Regions from separate parts of the Photobacterium sp. AWH4_225 genome, predicted to be linked through region 3. Evidence: riboswitches for the same ligand, from Rfam matches in the RefSeq annotation. Region 3 holds a riboswitch; each other region holds the start of a gene.
What was found. Region 3 has a riboswitch for cyclic di-GMP ahead of ACXAD4_RS19445 (glycosyl hydrolase family 18 protein). Riboswitches for the same ligand answer to the same signal wherever they lie in the genome.
Positions count from the first base shown of each region.

Region 1: it holds a riboswitch for cyclic di-GMP, as region 3 does, so the genes downstream of both, ACXAD4_RS11170 (TfoX/Sxy family DNA transformation protein) here and ACXAD4_RS19445 (glycosyl hydrolase family 18 protein) in region 3, are expected to answer to the same signal.
Region 2: it holds a riboswitch for cyclic di-GMP, as region 3 does, so the genes downstream of both, ACXAD4_RS13555 (lytic polysaccharide monooxygenase) here and ACXAD4_RS19445 (glycosyl hydrolase family 18 protein) in region 3, are expected to answer to the same signal.

Region 1 is NZ_JBSWTF010000001.1:2,364,698-2,368,923, reverse strand. It holds gene ACXAD4_RS11180 (carboxymuconolactone decarboxylase family protein) at 1-320, opposite strand, end outside; gene ACXAD4_RS11175 (hypothetical protein) at 461-853, opposite strand; gene ACXAD4_RS11170 (TfoX/Sxy family DNA transformation protein) at 1,075-1,665, opposite strand; cyclic di-GMP riboswitch class I at 1,789-1,893, opposite strand; gene ACXAD4_RS11165 (substrate-binding domain-containing protein) at 2,086-3,090, opposite strand; gene ACXAD4_RS11160 (heme ABC transporter ATP-binding protein) at 3,472-4,226, opposite strand, start outside.
Region 2 is NZ_JBSWTF010000001.1:2,915,491-2,919,716, forward strand. It holds gene yiaY (L-threonine dehydrogenase) at 1-119, opposite strand, end outside; gene ACXAD4_RS13555 (lytic polysaccharide monooxygenase) at 487-1,995, opposite strand; cyclic di-GMP riboswitch class I at 2,072-2,172, opposite strand; gene ACXAD4_RS13560 (bifunctional protein-serine/threonine kinase/phosphatase) at 2,399-4,192, opposite strand.
Region 3 is NZ_JBSWTF010000004.1:436,515-440,740, forward strand. It holds gene parM (plasmid segregation protein ParM domain-containing protein) at 1-701, opposite strand, end outside; cyclic di-GMP riboswitch class I at 1,438-1,520, shown strand; gene ACXAD4_RS19445 (glycosyl hydrolase family 18 protein) at 1,678-4,226, shown strand, end outside.

The DNA of each region.
Region 1 (4,226 bases), on a different contig from region 3:
TCACTGTGCTGCCAGTTGGCAAGTGCTTTGATTTTCTCGACAGAATCGCAACGCTCGGCAAGCTTCATGCCGTTTGCATCGACACAGAATGCGCAGTCATTTAGCTGGGAAACCCTGACGCAGACCAACGAGCGAAGCACCGGACTTAACGGCGATGAGCGGCGATCCAAATAGCCAAAGAATCCGGCGACAAGCCAAAATAGCGTCGGGCGACGACCCCACAGCTTGGCGGGATTGAGAACTTTGCCATAATGGCGTTTTTGCAGCCATAGTAGTGGCTTGATAAATAGTGAGTAGTTTTCTTTGGCGGAAATGCGCACGGTGACCCCTTGTCTCTATATTATGCTACTGTGAGCTTATCAGGATAGCGGCGGTAATTATTACCGAAATTATCAGATAGTTATGAGACAAAGACCTTACTAGGAAGCAAATTATTTCATTGGTAGATGGAAAAAAGTGTTTAGTTGACTGAGATTTGTACAACTTGAGGTTTGTTCTGGGTGATCACCTTCTCAGAAGAGAGCTCAGTGAGCACAATATAGCCGCATGCCATCAAAGGGATAAAAGCGAGCAGCATGGTTTTTCCAATATGGTAATTGCGGTACCAATACTTGCGGGCCCTGATTTTTAGCAGCAGGCCCCAGAACAGCAACAGTGCATTTAAGCTAGCGATAGACACCAGTAAGTTGTGAAGTGACTCATACGTGGTGATGTTATTCTGTACAAGTATAAAAGCGACGAGAGGAGGAAGCAGGCTGAACAAAACAAGCAGGCGCATAATTCGCGGCCACTTGCCAAACTTATCCTTGAACATTTGATCGCTCTGTCCTGGAAAAGGTTTGGAACAGTTCATAATTACCCCCTGGTGCTATTTTGAAACATATTTTACAAGCGTGAGTTTGCAATAAAAGGGTGTTGAGCGATTTATAAACAGCGTTGTGAGATAATTCAATATTTAACGAAAATTGACAAAAAGTTGTCAATGGAATGATTGATTATTGACACGTATCATTGACGAAAATAATACAAAAAAAGAGACCTTGATGGTCTCTTTATATATGCAATTTGTTTTTGCTAGCTTAATTTCGCTAGTAATTCCGAGCGGCGATCCTTAGGAATAACTGACCAGTGCTGGCCACTAATTGCTCCCTCTAGCGCCCAGAGCAAGTCAATGCTCACGGTGCCTTGGTGAGTATCCTGTAATGCTTTAAAGGCATTGATTGAACCTGCTTCCATCAATTCGTCCACGGTACAAATACCTGCTTTTTTCAGCATTCTTTCATTTGCCAGGCGAAGGTTTGGTAAGTCTTTTATTCGATCTGGTGATGCTTTTTCTTTTGTTTCTTTATCAACTTTCGCTGCATCTAGAGAACGAGTCGCCTGCTCAACAATCTTTCCGGTGTCATTCCACCATTCATCGGGGATAGCGTAATGTTTTGTTACAACCGGAAAGCCACGTTTTTTATATATGTACGGTTTAAGCCCTGCCTTTTTATATTCTTGTTCGTTTTTTGCGTTTGCGCGAAGATGAAGTTTGTCATTTACTACGAGTGCAAACATTGTTTCACCCGCAAAAATACCAAAGCCGCCAAACATTGAACGCGATTTAACGTTATTGAAACAACTAAATAGGCGTAAAGATTCTTTTAAAATTGGTTTGTCCATGCTTCTTCTCGGTGAAAATTTCTTGGGTCACCTAACAACAGAGCGAGGATTCAAGAATAGCAAATATCAAGACATTACACTGTCAGAAAAAAGTAAGACTTTCTTGACACAGTTGCTATATCCATCGGCAACCCCGCTACCATAAGTTGACTGAGTTAATAAAACCCGACGACTCTTAGGCCGGAAGCTTTGCGTCCCTACCTTTCGATAGGTTTGCCTTGTTCGTGACAATTTAAGAATATCTCAGATGATATTTTTGAACTTGATCGCAACTTTGGAAATGTGATGTTGATTCCAGAAATTGCCGTGAATTTCTGCTCGTTAATGAATACTTTTGCCCCAAAACATAAGTTGATAGCAATAAAAAACGGAGGCATGAGCCTCCGTTTGGATTCTAAAAAAGTAAACGCTGGCGGTTACTTAGTTCAATTTCTTAACCGAATTACGGATCACTAGCTCAGGCACCATTTCGAATACCTGTGTTGCGTGCTCTTTGTCTTTCACTCGGTGCATCAAGATTTCAACCGCGCTCTTGCCCAGACGACGTTTAGGCTGGTGAATAGTGGTTAGTGGTGGCGAGAAGTAAGGTGCCAGATCGATATTGTCGTAGCCGATGATAGAGATATCTTCCGGCACGTTGATACCAGCTTGCTGGAAGGTACTGATCATCGCCATAGCCATGATGTCGTTGAAACAGAATATTGCGCTAGGGCGCTCTTTCATCGCAATGATCTGTTTGGCAGCAGTGACTGCTGACTCACACTCGAAGTCACCTTCAAGAATCCAGTCTTCATTGACGTCGAGGCCGGCTTCACTCATGGCTTTACGGAAGCCTTTCAGGCGCTCACGACATGCCGTTTTCTCGCTATGGCCGGTTAAGCAGCCAACGGCTTTGTGACCATGCTCGATGAAAAATTTGGTCGCGACATATCCGCCAAGTTCGGCGTTATCTTGGATTTTATCTGTGTGCGGGCTCTCTGGACCCCAGTCCATGATCACCATAGGTGTTTCTTTCTGACGTTCCAGTAACCCCAGCAACTGCTCATCTAGGTCTGAACACATAACAAGAAGACCATCCACGCGCTTCTCGGCTAGCATACGAAGGTAATCACGTTGCTTTGACAGGTTACCTTCGGTATTGCATAGGATCAGGGTATAACCTGCGCCGTAGCAGAATTCTTCAACGCCGTGGACAACTTCAGCAAAGAAAGGGTTGGTCGATTTGGTCACCAACATGCCAATGGTTCTTGTTGTGTTGCATTTTAGGCTTCGCGCAACCGCACTAGGTGCGTAATTCAACTCATCGACCGCAGCCAGCACTTTCTTTTGGGTTGCTTCTGCGACGAAGCGAGTTTTGTTAATCACGTGAGAGACTGTGGTTGTAGATACACCAGCCATACGTGCAACATCTTTAATCGTTGCCATAGTTATTCTTCTAATAATAAAGGTCAGAGAACCTTATAAATTAATCATTTACTCAACAGAAAAATGAACTAGTTCACCGTCTTCTATTCGAGTAGCTCATTGTTCTGTTGGGTACGAAAAAGCAGAAACGGCAAAAGGCCGCATCTCAAATGGGCGGCTCTGTACTGACATTTTTGCAGCATGCGTGATGTGCATATCGCACATGTTGCATGGTTTAATCGCTTGCGTTCACATTTTACTGAGTGTGGCCCAGAGTGCAATGCTTGTTATCTCAATTTGCAATTTTCGTGGCTTACATTCGATTTTTTGCTTGAGAGAAAGACAACAGGGCCAAAAATTGGCCCTGTTGATAATTCTTTCTATGCAATTGGGTTAAGCTAACTAGGCCGCTGCCGGCAAGACAATAGGGTAGCCATCGACGGGGTGCTGGGTTATACAGACTGGCCAGCCATAGACAGACTCTATGGTTTCAGCCGTCAGTGCCTGCTGCGGTGTACCATCGGCCTGTATCTTGCCATGGTTAATGATAACCAGCCGGTCTGCATACTGGGCTGCTAGGTTCAGATCATGAATCACGATAATCACGGCGGCTCCTGCTTGCGCCATTTGTTTAGCGACAATCAGCGAATTGTGCTGGTGAGCTAGATCTAGCGCTGAGGTAGGCTCATCCAGCATTAAGATGCAGTTTTCACCTGCTTGGCTTAGCTGGGTGAGGACCCTGGCAAAGTGCACACGTTGTTTCTCACCACCAGACATGGTTGGGTAAAGGCGGGGACCAAGATCGGTCACACCGACCATATCCATTTTTTCATGCGCAATTTGCTTTGTTTGGGCATTCGGCAGTTCGAGTGGTAGCGCACCGAGCTCAACGACCTCCTGCGCCGTAAAAGCAAACGTCAATGAGCTGTGCTGGGGTAGGACACCAAGATGTTTCGCCAATTGAGCGGGTGGCCAATCTTGTCGAGGGTAGCCGAATAGGTCGACATCACCATCGGCTTCTACTTCGCCACACATTACCTTTAACAAGGTACTTTTTCCTGCTCCATTTGGCCCTAGCAGAGCGGTCAATTGACCACGTTTGATTTGCAGCGAGAAATCATGCAGCAGTGTTTTACCACCTAGGCTGAGTGACAAGT
Region 2 (4,226 bases), on a different contig from region 3:
ACTTTATCAGTCACAATCAGAGCTTTTTTAAAGCCGTGAGCTTTCACTGCATCTGCAGCTTCCGTCAAACAACCAGCGCCCATCAAGTTTACTGTTGGGATGAAAAATGCACTACTCATGATAAATTCTCCATAATTATCAAAAACTAATTACCATAAACCGCTTTCAATCCAGGTCGCTGCATATGCTTAAACGGACTATCCGTAATCAGTCTTGCTCTCTGCAAATAAAAACTACCACCAGAAAAGTGTGCAACAAATTGATCTGGGACAAGTTATAAATCCCCAAAAATTATTCATGTAATGTAGTTTGAGCCAGATCACCAAATCAACAAGTTACATATAAAAATTGTTTCCCTATGGAAACGCTGCTTTTCGTTTTATCACTACGCTCCACAGTAATTTGTGATCTGTCACCCATAAAAAAACGCTGACTTATGCCAGCGTTTTTCTCATTCAAGCATTTGATGCTTATTAGTTTCGTTCTTTATTGCTTGATCCAAGCATCCTGCCACGCTGAACCAAACCCAGGCTCGTAATGGTGCGCTGAATCAATGTTACACCAACCACCTTCTGGGAATGGACGGCACTGGTAGGTATTGCCATCGCGGCCAAGTACTACTGTCTCACCCGGTACATAACTACCGATACCATCAGGGTAGGCATAGTCGTAATCACCGCCACCAGAGCTGTCTTTAATGGTAATCGACTTAGTTTCAACAACATTATGCTCGCTGCTGTCCTGCTCGGCTGCGGTTACCACAACACTGAAGGAGCCTATTTCGGTAGTGAATAGCGATAGGTCAATGTTACCGTTATCGACAATATCACTCGCCAAGGCCAACTGGTGTCCTGTGCTATCCAACAACTTCATGTTGATCAGGTATCGACCTTCTGAGCTGACCGTTGCATCGATATAGGTTTTACCATCGCTGCCCTGGGTGTATTCGCTTTCCAGGCCTTGGACGGTTACCGGAGCGGGTTCAATGACATCCCCATCACGCACATCCAGTGCGTAGTTGTAATCCGAGTTGGTGACAAAGACTTGGTTGATATACAGATCCGATGGCTGATAAACGATATCACCCGATGCTTCTTCCACACCCACCTGAGTAATGGTTGGGTATTTCTCGTTGATCAGTTGAGCAAGATCATAAGACCAAGTATTGATGTTCTCGTTAGCCGCTGTAATTGGCAGCTTCTCGAATACAATTTCAGAGCCTTGTTTGTTGAAAATACGGAACCAGACGCTATCGCCATCTTGCGCCTCGACACCCGGCTTGACGTACTGGCCCTTAGTCGTCCACTCAGGCGGTAACACTTCACCGTCAAAACGGATATCACTACAGTTGTAGAAACCTTCGCCAGCAGGATCATCACGCTGCCAACGTGATACCAGTGTAGCCTCTCCCGAACGGCCGCTTGGCAGAGTCACATCAATCAAGTAGTACTGACCGTTGCCTTCCTGAGTCACTTCTACATCGCCGGCAGTATCTATCAGCTCCAGATCATCCCAGCCCAAACGGCTATGGGCAGCATTGTAGCCAGGCTTGGTCAGGTAGAACTGCCAGAAGCTCGGGTTATGCGGTGCCGTTGCGCGGTAACGCAGAGTGAAAGTTTCACCGGCTTTCATGTCGGTACGCTGCCAATGCTCTGAAGCCACACTCATACCGCTCTTACGCGGATCACCACCGGAACAGATAGTACCGTCCGGCACTGCTGCCTTAACCGCATCCATGTTGTGATAATCCTTAACCAATGCGGCAAACTCGTTCTTCTGCACCAATGGATAGGTACCCGACTCCAAGAATGCGGCACGACAAGCTTCATTCGGGATCTGGGAACCATCTGATGGCCCCCAGTGACCACCGTCTGACTCACAGATCACCTGGCGAGCAGCAGGGAAGTCGGCCCAACCATGGGCACTTGCGTGTAATGGAGAAAGGGCGGCCATGACTGACATAGCGCCCAAAGAAAAGTTAATCACCTTTTTCATATTTAGCTTCCATTATGATTTTTTTGGGAAGCCAGCTAATGGGAAGAAGCCACTGCTTTGATCTTGCTTATTCCTATCAGGTAACTCCGCTACCCTAGAGCCAATGCATTAAAAAGATTGCTCCTTAGGCCGGAAGTTTTGCGCCCTACCCTTTCGGATAATTAGCCTTTAGCTGACGATATAAAAATAAGCCACTTCAAGGTTTAGATTGAAGGAGCTCGGGTATATTTATAGTGTTTTTTTTAATATCAGCAAAAAGCAGCCATTAGCAATGGAAGGATGATCTCATTTAATTTTTATTTATTAAGATAAATAAAAATCATTGACTGAAATGAAATATTTAATACATATAAAACCATTTACCTCACCAATAATATTAGCAGTGAAATTTAAATGGGTAATATCAGCTAAGCAAGATGATAACTTGAACAATAACAATAAAAAACAAACAAAGTGATGTGATTTTCCAAAACTGTACCGGGCTCTTACTTTTTAAAGGTCGCTTACTTGCCTGCTTAAGTACCTGTGATGACGGGTGAAATAAATCGCTGATAAGCTCAGACATGGCTTCATAGCGCTGATTTGCCTTAGGGAAGCACCCTCTGCGAATGACCACATCAAGCCATGCAGGTAGATCATCCCGATAATTCTCCAAAGGTATATAATCCGGCCATTGGCTGTTTGACTGCACAGGTTTAAAAGTATTTGGAAATGGATAAGGAAAGTGCCCCGTCAACATCTCATAAATAATGATGGATATTGAATACATGTCAGACCTCATTGTTACTTTACCGCCCAGCAAACACTCTGGTGACAAATATTTAATATCACCAACAGGGACCGTTTCATCAATAGGTGTTTGTATTTCATCAAAGTGTTCTGAATAAACGGAACCAAAATCAATAATGACGATTTGATCAAATTGATTGACGATTAAATTTTCTGGCTTAATATCACGATGAATAAGGCGATGGCGTTGCATCACACGAATTGACTTAATTATCTCCTCTGCCATTACCCTCACTTTTTCAATATCTGGTTTAGGGTTATCGTCCATCCATTGGCGCAGTGACTTACCTTCAACCCATTGGCAAACATGGTACAGGAAAGGAGAATGACGTGAAAAAGGGTGGATCTTCATTATTCTCTGGTGGGATATCTGCTCCCCGACCCAGCCTTCACGCACAAAAGCCTGCAAGTACTGGTAATCCTCCGCAAAGTTGAGTGAGGGCATCTTTAACACATAACGTTGATTATCAAATTCACTCACCGCTAGATAAATATGGCTGCGCGGACCGCTATGCAAAACTCGTAATATTCGGTACTGGTCGATTCGGTTCCCTTCTTCCATCACAGGCGGGATCACTCGCTTTGTCAGTTCTTCTATGTACTCATCCATGGTCAAAGTCGGCAAGGCTTTCACATCAATCAATAAGCTAGACACGTTATCTTGGCTTCCCGCGGCTAGCGATGCCTCAACCAACTGTTCGGACAGTGGCTCAACTGGGGTGTTAGTTAAAGATAGCACCTGCTGTAGCTTTGAATCATCTAACCATTCGTGAATACCATCTGTCGCTAGTAATAAGCGGTCTCCTTTCTCCAGCCGTATTTGTTGAAAATCTACCTCGATATGACTGTCCATCCCCAACGAGCGGGTAAGAAAGTATTGCTGGCCATACTGATGACGACGGTGATCTTGGGTGAGCTGAGTTATTGCCTGATCGCGATAGAGATAAGCACGTGTATCCCCCACATGCATGATGTACGCAGTATTGGATTTGATGATCACCGCGCAGAAAGTCGTCACCATCCCATTGTGCTGAAGTTCACTCTGGCAGCCTTGGTGAAAAAGCCATTGGTTAAGTGCATGCAGCACTTTTCCAGCCGACTGCTTCACGCCCCAAGTTTTCGGTGTTGCGTAATATTCTTCAATAAATTGGGTGACACTAATTTGGCTCGCTTGCTCGGCTTGGGCACTGCAACTCACTCCGTCGGCCAAGCAAGCAACCACACCTTTATGCAGCATTTCTTCACGCCGTGAAGGCTGGTAAACCGCAAAAGCATCTTGGTTACTTGGTTTACACCCCGCAACCGAATAACCCCCGATATCAAGTTCGAGTGTATCCGCTTGCCGAAAACGCTTTCGATTAACAGACATTTGGCTATGGGCTGTTCCAGGTTGCATTGTTTCGCTCATCCACGCTTCACCCTATTATCCATGACAACAATGA
Region 3 (4,226 bases):
TTGATAAGCTCATTCGCCACCAAGTAACTTGAATCACTGTCAGCTACAGCTAGTGACTTACGCGCCACATCCGTCACCATGGATACACCGATTTCGTTATTGCCGTATATAGCTGACACATCATCGAACTCACCGACAATCACACCCATATCCAATGTTGTGCCACCGATATCAATCACCAGAGAGCGGTTGAACTGGCTAACAGACTGCATAGTCAGAGTAGAAAGCACCGCAGGTAAGCTCTCCGGCATCACCTCAACATCAACGATTTCAAACAGTTCGCCTTTGTTAAGCTCGATCTGACGCATCAAATTGTCACGCTTACGGGCAATTTTATCTTCGTTCTTCTGACAATCTTCGGCGTTGTAGTATTCAGTAATAGGCAGGGTCACCACCAATTTTACTGGGCCTGGTGCAATGCCAGTCTGTAACAAAGCATGATGGACAGACAACAGGTTCAAATCATCATACTGGTAATCGACATGTGTTGTTTCCAATGCCTTGTCCGAAGTCATGTCGTAGGTATATTTCGTTGAGCCAATCGTATAGTTAAAGATCTTCTTGTCTTTTCTTAGTGCGGCACTTTTCCAGTTTTTCCTGAACGAGTTAGGAGAGATAACGGTATGTAGTTCACCTTGTTCAATCCAACTTACTTTAACGTTGGTTGAACCGTCATCAACCGCAAATTTACGTGGCGTCATTGTATTCCTGCTTTTTCTCGGTGAGAGTAATTGGTCTGCGCGAAAGTAAATAAAAACTGCAGGCCAATGGCAAACTCAGCACGAGAGATTTGAAGCAATTCAGCAAAACAAAAATAATCTTAGTTTTTCATTTAATTTCTCTAAAAACGTGTCGATCCGCTTTGTTTGAATGCAGGTAGATGCAACCAACTGACTGAGTCATGATTGTCTGATTGCACCACTTAATTTAAAAGCTTAACTTTCTTTTTCAAGCTCCCTTTACCTTTCACAGCCACTATTAAGGTATTAAATAACAATGCATTACTCTTATTAAATGAAATCATCACTTATTTATAAAACCTGTAGAAACACTCTTTGTTTATAATATGAGGTATTATCAAGAGCAAAAACAGCGGTAAAAGAAATGTTTGCCGGTGATTCAGATGAAACCCATCCAATATTCACATAAGAAATACAACACCAACGGTAAATAACGCCCGTTAATGCAATATGAAATCGACATTTTTTTGTCGCCACAAGTAAAAAGACACGTTCAATAATTCGCCAAACTGGTCGCACCAATTTGCTAGACAAAGATCACCATTCCATATAAATTCAAACACTTAATTGAAATCACAATATCACTCAAGTTCATGAAGCAAGCTCACATACCCACAAGTTTTTGCTATCAATTAAAATAAAACAAAAGATTTTTCTTTGACCAAAATAAGCACCTTTGCTACTAATTTAATAGTACTTGTGACAACGGCAAACTAAATGAAAGTTTAGGACGCAAAGCTTCCGATCTAATGAGTTTTCTATGATAGCGGGGCTACCTCAAGTGGAGTTTACTCCCTTTCGTTGTGCTCGTATTTATTAAAACAAATGGAGTGTGAACATTATTGATTGGTTCTGTTTTGTCTCGTTTTCTAAATAGAGTTTCAATTTATTCCGCTCAACAAACCATTACTCGTTTTATGTAAATGGAGTTCATTCTGTGAAAAAGTCTAATCTAGCCATATTTATTGGCGGCTTACTCTCGTCCTCAATAAGCTATGCTGTCGCACCCGGCGCACCAACCATTGATTGGGGTGAGCACACCTACGCTCTTGTCGAGTTAAACCGAGATGCCAGCAGCTACGAAGATATCGTGGTTGGTGTACATGACAGTGTCGCCGTTACCGTTTCTTGGCAAACATGGAGCGGCGACCCTGCAGAGACGGCCAATGTGAAACTTGATGGCAATACGGTCTGGACCGGCAGTGGCAGCGTTAAAAGCGCCACATTTGATGTCAGCAAAGGTGGTGTCTACGACATGACCGTTGAACTGTGTAACGCTGATGGCTGCAGCGAAAGTGGCAGCGTCGAGCTTACTATCGCCGATACCGATGGTAGCCACTTAGCGCCGTTGGTACCCGTTCTGCAAGAGAACAATAAACCTTATACCAATAAATCAGGTAAGGTTGTCGGTAGCTATTTTGTTGAGTGGAGTGTGTATGACCGCGCCTTCCCTATCGATAAAGTCCCAGCCCAAAACCTCACTCACATCATCTACGGTTTCACCCCAATCTGTGGCGGCAATGGCATCAATGACAGCTTGAAGCAAATCCCTGGCAGCTTCGAAGCATTGCAAAAAGCCTGTGCGGGGCGAGAGGATTTCAAAGTCGCTATCCATGACCCTTGGGCTGCACTTCAAAAAGGCCAACAAGGCGTCAGTGACTGGGCTGATCCATACCGGGGTAACTTTGGCCAGATGATGGCGCTCAAACAAGCCTACCCAGATTTGAAGATCCTGCCTTCTATTGGTGGCTGGACCCTTTCAGACCCATTCTACTTCATGCACGATGAAGCGAAGCGCCGGACCTTTGTTAACTCAGTCAAAGAGTTCCTACAGACCTGGAAGTTCTTTGATGGTGTAGATATCGACTGGGAATACCCGGGCGGTAACGGTGCCCACCCTACTCTTGGCGACAAAGAAAAAGACGGTGAATTATATGTCACGCTGATGAAAGAGCTGCGTGAAATGCTGGATGAGCTTTCGGCAGAAACAGGCCGCACCTATGAGCTGACTTCTGCCATCGGTGTCGATGTCAAAAAGATCGAAGTCGTAGACTACAGCCGCGCCCAGCAATATATGGACTACATCTTCCTGATGAACTACGACATGTTCGGTGCCTTCGATTTGAACAACCTAGGCCATCAATCTGGACTGTATGATGCGAGCCATAACCCTGCGGTTACCCACACCACAGACCGAGGGGTCAATGATCTCCTGGCACAAGGGCTCGATCCGGAGAAATTGGTGATTGGGGTACCAAAATATGGTCGTGGTTGGAAAGGAGTTCACAACTATACCGGCGATAACCCGATGACAGGACAGGCCACCGGCGGTATTGATGGCACATGGGAAGCAGGCGTATTGGATTACCGCGATATTGCCGACAATCACTCAGGCAATGGCTGGGAAGACCGTTACGACGAGCAAGCAGAAGCTTCATACAAGTGGAACCCTACCACTAAAGAGCTTATCTCCTACGATAACGCCAGAGCTGTAAAAGCGAAAGGCAACTATGTTCAGCAACGTGGCTTGGCAGGCCTATTCTCGTGGGAAATTGATGCCGACAATGGCGATATCCTCAATGCGATGCACGAAGGGCTCGGCCATGGTGATGGCGGAGTGACACCACCACCGGAGAACAAACCACCTCATGCCAATGCCGGCATTGACCAGACCGTAACAGGACCAATTGATGTCATTCTGGATGGCTCAAACTCCTACGATCCTGAGCAACAAACCATTACCTATAGCTGGAAACAAACTGCTGGCGACACCCTGGCTATTACTGGGGAACACGAGGCAAAGGCAACGATAACCGTACCTTCAACCGATACTGATATCAGCTATTCCTTCACCCTGACAGTAACAGACGAGGAAGGCCTGACTGACAGCGACACAGTTACCATCAATAACAAGGCAGAGCAGGAAAACCAGCCGCCGAGCGTATCGCTGCCAGCCCAGCTTACTGTTGAGACGCAAGATACCTTCACCCTCAATGCCCAAGCGGATGACCCAGACGGTGACCCGTTGACTTACAGCTGGACTATCCCTCAAGGGTTTAGCCTAGTTTCGGGCCAAGGCACAGCGTCACTTACCCTAACTGCGCCTGCCGTTACTGAAACATTGCCGGCAACGGTAGCTGTATTGGTATCAGACGGCGCACTGGATGCACAGGCGCAAACAGCCGTGACTGTGACACCTAAAGATACAGGTGGCAATGAGTGTGACTTAACCGATCCAAATGCGGGCAACTATCCTGCTTGGTCAGGCGGTGCTGTTTACAATACCGGTGACCAAGTCAGCCACGACCAACTGGTTTGGGAGGCAAAATACTGGACGCAAAACAACGAGCCAACTTCGACTGCCGATCAGTGGAAACTGATCAGTGATGTTGAGTTTGGTTGGAACACGGGTGTGGCGTACAACGGTGGTGGTGAAGTCAACCATAACGACTACCGTTGGAAAGCCAAATGGTGGACCAAAGGCGA